2 linked regions of the Gloeocapsopsis sp. IPPAS B-1203 genome follow. The protein of the gene in region 1 binds, or shares a complex with, the protein of each later gene. Links are inferred from orthologs where the notes say so. Each region holds a gene or a part of one and is shown on either strand. Other genes may lie near its edges.

Region 1 (6,094 bases):
AGTTTCACCCTGACAAACTAGTGCTAAATCTCGATCAAACACTAAAAATTCTGTACCAAGTTGCGGTTGCCATTCTAACGAATCACTAAAATTATTTAAGCCGATGAGAATTGGTAAAGGATTGAGTCGTACAGGAGGTATAAAAAATACTAAATACTCTCCTGCTAAAACAAAGTCATGTACTAGCGGAACACCGTTAAGAGTATATGTCGCTTTTTTCAAGATTTTGCCAGTCGCATCGCTTTTGTAGAGATGTAGCGTTGCATTTAAGCCAGGGGTAATGCCAAAGTTGAAAATTTCTTTGGTTTGAGCATCAATTTTGGGATGAGCAGAATAAGGTGAATTATCTTGCAACCCTCCTAAGTTGTCACAGCCCCGTGTTGCCAAACTTTCTAAATCAAGCGCATGAGGATTACCACCTTCCCAAAGTGCTAACAGTTTGTCAGGAAGTGCTAACACCGAGGTATTTGCCGCGTTTTTAATGGGTTTGAACCACTGATTCCAAAATGGTCCTGGTGCTGCCATACCATAGTTACCATAAAGCAGTTGCCCTGCTGCGGCTTCTTCTTGATAACCTTGTGTTTGGACATAACGATATAAAGCTGTCGCTGCGGTATCAGCAAAATTTACTGCTAAGATTGCACCATCGCCATCAAACCAGTGTCCCATACGCATCTTTCCACGTTCAAGTCGGGCTGGACCATTGCGATACAGCGTACCACTTAGATTAGCGGGGATTTCACCGGATAAGATGGGTAACTTGGTATGAGAAAATTCCTTTGCAGGTTGCGCGATCGCATTTGCCCAAGATGGTTTTGATTTTGTCGCGTACATTCTTCAGCTTGTGTGCATACTTTCCTAAGATAGCAAGAACACTTTTGCACTTGTGGCTGCTTTAAGATTGTGACCTGTGCCAACTTTGCATATATGATAGCCCCATCTACGAATTGGAACTTATTTTGAGCTTTAAGCATTTTGAGTTAACTTTAATCATCATTGATAACTCCCCAAAGCGATAAAATGCTTGAGGAATTAAGTATTAAGTTGACCTAAGTGCTAGCTAAAATTTAGTTTATGAATGCTCTGATCCAGGAAGTACAATCAAGTTTATTGCAGTTGTTGGGTAGTGCTATTGAATCACTGCCAGCATTTGTAGCAGCAATCATCATTCTATTTTTAACACGTTACGCAGCTAATGTGACTCGGAGAATGACTTATGTCACAACTAAGCGGGTAGTAAAAAGTCAATCGCTGCGATCGCTTCTCGTGCAGATTACTCATGTAGCCACTTGGGTAGCTGGTATTCTCTTTGCCTGTGTACTAGCGTTTCCTGATTTGCGTTTGGGAGATATTATTGGCTTACTTGGTTTAGGTTCAGTAGCGTTTGGTTTTGCGTTTCAAGACATCTTCAAAAATTTTCTGGCAGGAGTCTTGCTACTTTTAAATGAGCCTTTTCGTTTAGGAGATCAGATTATTGTTAATGGTTCAGAAGGAACAGTAGAAGATATTACTATTCGCTCTACTCAAATTAGAACATATCAAGGAGAACGCGTTTTAATTCCCAATGCCATTGTATTTACAAGTTCCGTGCAAGTACTGACTGCAATGCCACATCGCCGGACTGATTTGGAGGTGGGTGTAGATTATAATACTGATTTAACAAGTGCAATTGATTTATTTCTAGAAACTGTCAAACAGGTTAAAGGTGTTTTACCAAGTCCATCACCTGAAGTTGATGCTGTTGCTTTTGGTGATAGTGCGATTGAGCTAGTAGTACGTTACTGGAGTGCGCCGCAGAAAATTCAGGTACGTCAAACAAGAACCCGCGTTATCGTTGAACTAAAACGAGCGTGCGATCGGGCTGAAATTAATATTCCTTACCCAATTCGTACGCTTTACTATTACAACCAAGAAAAATACAACGATCATTATCCGGCTGAAAATAATACTGATTCTCATGTAAATTAAAGTTCGTTTGACAAAAGTTTGAGTGGTTATACCAGTCTCTATCTACTTTGAATAATGAATTAGCATATGACGTATTTCTGATTCTGTAGAACCACTTATGTAATGTATTGTATTAATATCAGTGGTTTTGCGATTTCTCTGTTTGTCTAAATAGGATAGTATGTAAGGCAAATATTAAGCTATATATACTTATTACTAATCTTTCGATAAATGCTAAACTTATATTTCACTTATTTAGAGCAATTTGTAAATAAAATTAAATCTATTTTTTCAAAAAGATACTCATTTGAGCAAGTGCGATCGCCATTTGTTTTACTGAAACAATTAGGACTTTCTGGCTGGACAAGAATCGCTATTTATTTATTTTTAGACTACATTATATTACCAGCAGATCTCATTCACAAAATTCTACCAGATACTCAATTTACAGATATATGTTCTTCTTTATCTACTATTTCTTTGTCACTTGCTATATATATTGTTCCAGAGCTTAAAGAAGTCACTAGGCAACAAAACTAGAATAGCTATAATTCGGGTAAGTTACGCTCACCCGATATCACTTAACTGAAAATACTACCAAAAAATTCTATAGCTTCTTTCAAAGCAGCAATAAAGACATCAATTTCTTGCCGAGTATTATAAAAAGATAAACTAGCTCGTGCTGTAGATTGAATGCCAAGATGGCGGTGTAACGGTTGAGTACAATGATGTCCGGCGCGAATTGCAACACCTGCTTGATCTAAAATTGTCGATAGATCGTGAGGATGAACATCACCCACAGTAAATGCTGCTAGTGCGGCTCTGCCTAAACCTGCTACTTTAGGTTGAGGACCATAAGTTTGAATTTCAGGGATTTGTCCGAGTTGTTCCCACAAGTAAGCTGTTAATTCCGCTTCATAAGCATAAATATTATCTATACCAATGGCACTCAGATAGTCTACTGCTGCACCAAGGGCGATCGCTTCTGCAATTGCAGGGGTTCCGGCTTCAAATTTATGTGGTAAATCTGCGTAGGTAGCATGGTCTAAAAACACATCCGCAATCATTTCACCACCACCTAAAAAGGGTGGCATTGAACGAAGTAGATCTAATTTACCGTAAAGAAAACCGATACCAGTAGGAGCGCACATTTTGTGTCCAGAAGCCACTAACCAATCGCAGTCAATTTGCTGCACATCTATAGGCATGTGTGGGACACTTTGGCAAGCATCAATTAATACTTTTGCACCATGTTCGTGAGCGATTGCTACAATTTCTTTAACTGGGCTAATACAACCTAAAGTATTAGAAACATGAACTGTGGCGACAAGTTTTGTTTTGTCGGTAATGAGTGTTTTAAAGTGTTCTAAATCGAATTCTTGTTCTACTGTTAATTCAACAAACTTCAGAACTGCACCAGTGCGTTGTGCTAATAATTGCCAGGGAATTAAGTTGCTATGGTGTTCCATGACAGAGAGAATAATTTCATCTCCTGTCTGTAAGCTGCTTCCCCAACTGTAGGCGACTAAGTTAATTGCTTCGGAGGCGTTGCGGGTGAAGACAATTTCTTGACGTGAGGCGGCGTTGATGAAGGCTGCAACTTTATCTCTTGCAGCTTCGTAAGCATCGGTAGCTTTAGCACTGAGGGTATGAACGCCACGATGTACGTTGGAATTATACTGCTCGTAGTAATCGCGGAGTGTGTTGAGGACGAGTAGGGGTTTTTGGGATGTTGCGGCGTTGTCTAGATAGACTAAGGGCTTACCGTTGACTTCTTGGTGGAGAATGGGGAAGTCACTGCGGATGCGATCGGCTAGGGTTTTTTCTCGGGTGAGTGTCATGGTTAGAGGGAGGGGGGAAACGAACCTTACTAGGCGCAGAGGTTATTAATTAGAGATTGATGGTTTTTAGTAGGGTTTGTTGCAGGGAGGGGATGGGGATTTGGTTGATGATTTCGGCGGCGAAGGCGTTGACAAGGAGGCTGCGGGCGTCGGTGGCGTTGAGTCCTCGGCTTTGGAGGTAGAAGACTTCGTCGTCGTCGAGTTGGCTGACGGTTGCGCCGTGGGCGCATTTGACGTTATCGGCTGTGATTTCTAGTTGGGGTTTGGTGTCTACTCTGGCTTTGGGTGAGAGTAATAAATTGCGGTTAAGTTGGGCGGCGTCGGTTTGTTGTGCGGGTTTGGGTACAAAGATTTTGCCGTTGAAGACTGCGTGGGCGCGATCGCCGACGATACATTTATGTTGTTGGTGACTTGTACCGTAGGGATGATTGAGTGCGAGAGTACTGTGCGTGTCGGCGAGTTGATTTCCGGAGATCTTGGTTAAACCGTTGAGAATTGTTTGGGTTTGTTCGCCGGTTTGGTAGATTTCTAGATTGTGGCGTGATAGCTTTGCACCTAAAGTAATTGCAGTGCAAGTGTAGCGACTATCTCTGGCTTGGGCGATCGCAGTTTTACCAATATGAAAAGCTTCTGGGCTATCGCGTTCGATTCTGGTATGGTTAACTTGAGCGTTTTCTGCTAGCCAAATTTCTGTAACAGCGTTGGTGAAGTAGATTGGTTCGCCGACTTCGGCTTCGGTTTCTTCTGCTGCTAAGTTCGTCATTTGATTGAAGTAATCTTCAATTAGCGTGACGCTACTATTCGATTCTGCTACGACAAGACAACGCGGTTGCGAAACGATGGGAGTGTGACTTGCAGTTGAAATAAATAATAGATGAATTGGTGTTTCGACAATAATATTCTTTGGTATCCAGACAACGGCAACATCTGCGATCGCTGCTGTATTCAGCGCCGTAAAGACTTCTTGTGCGCCTGGAAGTTGTGCTAAGTGTTTTTCTATTTGAGAACGATACGCTGGTGGTAGCTCATCAAGGTTACTCGCGATTACTCCATCAGGTAGTGTAACTGCTGACAACTCAGGTGCATAAACACCATTAACAAATACTGACCGACTGCGTGCTTCTGGTAGCAACAGAGGTTCAAGCGCCATTAAATTCAGTGTTGATGACGGTGCGGCTTGAAAATTAACTGACTTTAAAGCAGATAAATCGGTAAATCGCCACTCTTCATCGCGAGTCGTTGGCAATTGGGATTGCTGTACAGTTACAGATGCGCGATCGCGAATTGCTTGTAATAAAGATACTAATTCTGGTTCTTGAACAGCGATCGCTTGTGTTTGATATAGACTCAACCCAGCGTCAACTGAAGATACTACCCCAACTTGGTTTAGGTCAGGAGTTTGAATACTCATCTTGCTCCTACCTCAGATACATTTTCTTCTAGCACCCAGTCATAGCCACGCGATTCTAACTCTAGTGCTAATTCTTTACCACCACTCGTGATGACACGACCATCTGCCATAACATGAACAAAGTCTGGCACGATGTAGTTAAGTAGACGCTGATAGTGGGTAATTAAAAGAATGGCATTGTCTGGAGTTGCTAGCTGATTGACTCCACTAGCAACAATTTTGAGCGCGTCAATATCTAATCCTGAATCTGTCTCATCTAAAATTGCCAGCTTTGGTTCGAGTAGCGCCATTTGCAGAATCTCATTGCGCTTTTTCTCACCACCAGAAAAGCCTTCATTAACACTACGGTTAAGAAAAGTAGGATTCATTTTAACGACTTCCAGCTTCTCTTGGACTACTTCATCAAAATCAAAAGCGTCTAATTCTTCTAACCCCTGTGCTTTGCGTCGCGAGTTGTAAGCTACTCGGAGAAAGTCTAAGTTGGTGACACCAGGAATTTCTAGTGGATACTGAAATGCCATAAACACACCACTTTGGGCGCGTTCTTCTGGTTCCATTTCTAGTAAGTTGTTACCTTGATAAATCACCTCACCGCCAGTAACTTTATAAGCTGGGTGTCCTGCTAAAACCTTTGAAAATGTGCTTTTACCAGAACCATTTGGTCCCATGATGGCATGAATTTCACCGGCTTTAATTTCTAAGTTAACACCTTTGAGAATCGGCGTTCCTTCTACTTCGGCTGTCAAATCCCGCACTGACAGCACAATTCCACTGTTTTCTACAATCATCTTTTTGTCTTTGTGTCGTTCATTTAGCAGGACGGTACAGGGAGAATACTTAGCCCACAGTTAGCCTACACTGCCTTCTAGTTTCAAGCTCAGTAGTCGATCTGCTT
Region 2 (4,633 bases), on another replicon or contig:
ATGATGTTGATTATGGTCAATTTTCTGATTTTAATACCTTTATTGACCAAGTACTAGGACGTCGCAAAGAAAGAAACGGCAAGAATTCTCCTCCACCTCCAAGTAGTCCACCTCGCGATCCTTTTCGTCCAGGAACAACGCGAACTGCTTACACTATTTCTTCACGTTCAAGTCGTCGCGATGTTGAAGCGAAGTTGACTTTACCCTTAGAAAAAGCTTATCAGGGTGGAATTGAGCGAATTCGCTTAGAGGATGGGCGATCGCTGGAAATTAATATGCCTTCTGGAATGGTTACAGGTCAAACAATTCGCCTGCGAGAGCAAGGTCTTGGTGGCGGTGACTTATACCTGAAAATCACTGTGTCTCCTCACCATTTCTTTAAGTTAGAAGGCAACGATATTGCGATTCAAGTACCTGTTACTCCCAGTGAAGCAGCATTAGGAATTCCTGTGGAAGTACCAACTTTAGACGGTAGAGTAAAAATGAATATTCCTCCAGGAGTAAAGTCAGGTCAAAGATTGCGTTTGGCAAATAAAGGCTACCCCGATGAAGAAGGTCAACGCGGTGACCAATTAGTAGAAATTCAAATCGTCGTTCCCAAAAATTTGAGTTCTCAAGAAAGAGAACTCTATGAAAAACTGCACAAAGCCACAGCTTACAACCCTCGTACTGATTTACCTATGTAATTAGGGTTAACGGGTGTAGGAAACATGAGCTAAAAGAGGAATGTTCCTGGATACGTGCTATGCTGCTGTCTCAAATAAGATATGCATAGCTAGTGAGCTGTTGGATATCAGAAAAAAAGACTCTTTAAAATCTTCGTTACTGCTCAAGCTAATACAAAAGCAGCTTTTTGCCAACCTTTACTTTAATGCAAGCTGTTATTAATAACTTGTCATATAATTAAGCGTATTAATTATCAATAGTCAAAAGGTAAAAATTTACACTTAAGCCGATACATTTAGAAGAGAAATATTCGGCTAACAAGATTATTGTCATGCACGTGTCATTTTCTTTAAGGATTATTTTAAATAAATTTAGTGAATAATTAAGATCAGGTTGCAAGCGTTATTGAGATAAGGAGGCAATAGTGAGACGTCGTAAGTTTGTATATTTGGTAGGACTAGCAACTGCAAGCGGAGGGATGGCGATCGCATGCGCAGATAACCAAACGACTACCACCACAACATCACCAGCCACATCACCTGCAACAACAGCTTCACCTGCAGGTCCTCTTGAGAACGAGTTGGTCATCTACTCTGGTCGCAATGAAGAATTAATTGGTCAACTCATCGAACAATTTAGACAAGAAACTGGCGCGAATGTTCAAGTTCGTTATGGAGACACCGCAGAACTCGCCGCAACAATTTTAGAAGAAGGGAATAATAGTCCAACCGATGTTTTCTTTGGGCAAGATGCAGGGGCATTAGGTGCACTGCAACAAGAAGGTAGAACTGCGCAAATGCCAGAAAGTCTGTTAAATCAAGTTAACAGCCGTTATCGTTCGCCCGAAGGACAATGGATTGGTATTACAGGGAGAGTACGGACAGTTGATTACAATACTAATTTGGTGCAACCAGGGGAACTACCACAATCAATCTTTGGCTTCACTGAACCTAATTGGAAAGGTCGAATTGGTTGGGCGCCGACTAATGGGTCATTTCAGGCTTTCGTCACGGCTCTACGCGTCTCTCAGGGAGAAGAACAAGCAAGAAAATGGTTAGAAGGTATTCGCGCTAATGAACCTAGAACTTTTTCAAACAATACTGCTATTTTAGAAGGCTTAACGCGTGGAGAAGTAGCTGTAGGATTTGTGAATCACTACTACTTAGAACGAATCAAGCAAGAAAACCCCCAAGTTCCAGTAGAACATCACTTTACAAACGATGTTGGTTCTTTAGTTAATGTTGCTGGTGTGGCAATTCTTAATTCAGCGAGGCATCCTAATATTGCTCAGCGATTTGTAGAATACTTGTTGAGTTCTGATGCACAAAACTATTTTGCTACCGAAACTAGAGAGTATCCTTTAGCTTCAGGAGTCACACCGCAAGGAGAACTCGTGTCACTCAACCAAATTGAAAGTCAAACTCCCGAAATTGACTTGAGTAACTTGAGAGACTTGGAAGGAACATTGCAACTGTTGCAGCAAACACAAGTCGTTTAAAACAGGTTAGAGGTCAGGGATCGGAAAACAATTCCAATCTTTGATCTCTTCTGCGGTAAATTAAAACGAAGTTACCAAAAAATGCGATCGCGACTTTTCAAGATGATTAACGCTAGCGAAATTGTTAAATACAAACCTCAGTAATCATTTGCCGATCCACAAGTAAAAACTATAGTTTTAGAACAAGAAATCATCAACCCTGTTGCTTTAGTTAAGCTGAATGACAACACCCAAACAGTGGCTAAGTATTATATTTCATGAGCTTTAGTTTATCTTGACATTGATGCAACCGTGCGAATTGGCACGAGTTTTGATAATGCCGAAGTCCTACAAGCAGCGATTTAAAGTGCAGCTATTAGACCTTTTGCATGAATCACAAATGCCTTCCTTCCGATTTTCTTCGGGGCTACTTAAATAAAGATTTAACAGTAAGTCCACCTCCGCGGACTTCGTTTGTATAGCGGCGAGTGCGATCGCGAGTGGAGAACTCCAACCGATTCTACGAAGCTACACGCCTCAGGCGGGATTACCGATCGCCGTTGTATTTCCCCAAAAACGATATCTATCAGCTAAAGTCCGCACTTTTGTTGAATTTATGACAGAATTGACCACCGCTTTGAAACGAGTTGGAATTGTAGACTAAGGCAAAAAACATAGATTAACCCATAACACCTGTTGCAGACTGATAGGATCGATATGGAAAATAAAAACGCTTAATGACAACAGCAATTATGGCATTGAGTAATGTACGCGCTCTGTATCAACAGGTCATTTTAGAACACTATAAAAAACCACGGCACAAAGGTAAAACAAATCCTGTGCATCGTCAGCAACGCGGGCACAATCCTTCATGTGGAGATACGATTGAACTTACACTTAAGCTAAACGACGCTGGTGACACAATTGAAGATGTGAAATTTGAAGGCGAAGGTTGTGCGATCGCAATGGCGTCAGCTGATTTAATGGCAGATGTGTTGCGTGGTAAGCAAGTTACTGAAGCATTATCAATGGTGCAGCGCTTTCAAAATATGATGAAAGGCGAAGATGAGTTTCCCAAAGAACTCCGTAAACTTAACGTCATGCAAGGCGTTTCGCAATTTCCTGTACGGATTAAATGTGCAAACCTCACTTGGCACACCTTGAAAGCTGCATTAGAATCGACTCACGATATTGCTCATACTGGGTTTGTCAGTAACGAAGGCACGTAAATTATGATACGTTTGCAGGATTTAGCTAATTGCTAAAAGCTAATCGCTTTATATTACACCTCACCAACGTCATGATCACAACATCTGAATTTTTTCAACTCACGCAATGGGCAGGGATCGCGACACTGATTGTCGCAGTGTTAGCGATCGCCGGTTTTCTCTTTAAATGGGGTGTGCGGTTTCAGTTGGTGGGAGTCACAGGTTTTATGGCAGTACTGACAGGAGGTTTGTTTGCCCTCAGTTTAGTCCCCATTATGCGCACAGTCGTTCCTGGTGCGGTACGGTTTTCGGTAATATATGACAATGGGGCAACACAAGCAGTCATTGCTGTACCGCCAACAATTACCGAGACAGAACTCGATGCGACGTTAAGACAAGCAGCTAGCGACTTATTTTCATATGGTCGCTTAGGTCGGGAGCAAGATCAACTAAATATCCGCGCGCGGACAATTATTCATCCTGAATTGGGAGTTTCTCAACCACTATATTTGGGAAATGTTAAGCGATCGCTACGAAATCGCGAAGACGAGCAAATCCAGATCGAAATTTTTGCCGATAAATTCGCAAAATTACCTAAATCTTCAGCATAATTCTAAGATAAACTAAGCTTCGATGAATCAAAAGACTCAAACTGCTACTAACGTCCTGACGCTTGCTGTTGCACCCGCACGAGTGTTGCGGGGAGTGCAGATTTTGTCGCAATCAGGAGAAGAAATCGCCGCTTTGGGCAAACGTCCGTTACTTGTGGGAGGCGATCGCACGCTTGCTGTTACCTTACCCGTTCTACAACCTGTATTAGAACAACAGCAATTACAAATAGAAACAGCTAATTATGGTTCCGATTCAAGTGAAGCAACTTTAGTATCTCTAAAACAAGCCGTAGCCGCGCATCAAGCCGATCTAATCATTGGTGCGGGAGGTGGTAAAGCCCTCGATACAGCAAAACTGCTTGCACATCATTGCAATTTACCTGTAGTTACTATTCCAACATCTGCAGCAACGTGTGCTGCTTGGACAGCACTTTCTAACATTTATACTGACGATGGCGGCTTTCTTTACGACGTTAGCTTGTCGCGGTGTCCTGACTTGGTGCTACTCGATTATGACTTAATTCAGACTGCACCCCAACGTACCTTAGTTGCAGGCATTGGTGACGCATTAGCAAAGTGGTACGAAGCTTCTGTCAGTAGTGCCCATTCGGAAGATACTTTAACTATCGCTGCTGTACAACAAGCACGAGTATTACGCGATATTCTCTTTC

Evidence for each region. The genes of interacting proteins can lie anywhere in the genome.
Region 2: the proteins of CSQ79_RS19860 (region 1) and sufU are in contact, whole or in part, in a solved structure (PDB 5XT5), measured with the Bacillus subtilis proteins. The link is inferred for Gloeocapsopsis sp. IPPAS B-1203 from one-to-one orthologs.

Annotation. Positions count from the first base shown.
Region 1 is NZ_PEIG01000012.1:122,388-128,481, reverse strand. The notes cover bases 1,659-4,464. They hold CSQ79_RS19860 (SufS family cysteine desulfurase), read right to left. Parts: upstream 3,789-4,464; coding sequence 2,529-3,788; downstream 1,659-2,528. Other genes in these bases: sufD (Fe-S cluster assembly protein SufD), read right to left, coding at 3,838-4,464; CSQ79_RS19865 (hypothetical protein), read left to right, coding at 2,179-2,487; CSQ79_RS19870 (mechanosensitive ion channel family protein), read left to right, coding at 1,659-1,968. Outside these bases: CSQ79_RS19875 (carotenoid oxygenase family protein), read right to left, coding at 1-834; more of CSQ79_RS19870, read left to right, coding at 1,075-1,658; more of sufD, read right to left, coding at 4,465-5,199; Fe-S cluster assembly ATPase SufC, read right to left, coding at 5,196-5,987; Fe-S cluster assembly protein SufB, read right to left, coding at 6,048-6,094. UniProt on the Bacillus subtilis protein: Type II cysteine desulfurase that acts as the initial step in the SUF-like Fe-S cluster assembly pathway.
Region 2 is NZ_PEIG01000006.1:340,054-344,686, forward strand. Bases 1,645-4,633 are described here. They hold sufU (Fe-S cluster assembly sulfur transfer protein SufU), read left to right. Parts: upstream 1,645-2,895; coding sequence 2,896-3,372; downstream 3,373-4,633. Other genes in these bases: CSQ79_RS13405 (iron ABC transporter substrate-binding protein), read left to right, coding at 1,645-2,164; CSQ79_RS13420 (Ycf51 family protein), read left to right, coding at 3,444-3,962; CSQ79_RS13425 (iron-containing alcohol dehydrogenase family protein), read left to right, coding at 3,985-4,633. In the rest of the region: CSQ79_RS13400 (DnaJ C-terminal domain-containing protein), read left to right, coding at 1-686; more of CSQ79_RS13405, read left to right, coding at 1,091-1,644. UniProt on the Bacillus subtilis protein: Part of the SUF-like system that mediates the biosynthesis of iron-sulfur (Fe-S) clusters. Acts as a sulfurtransferase and thus transfers sulfur from SufS to SufB.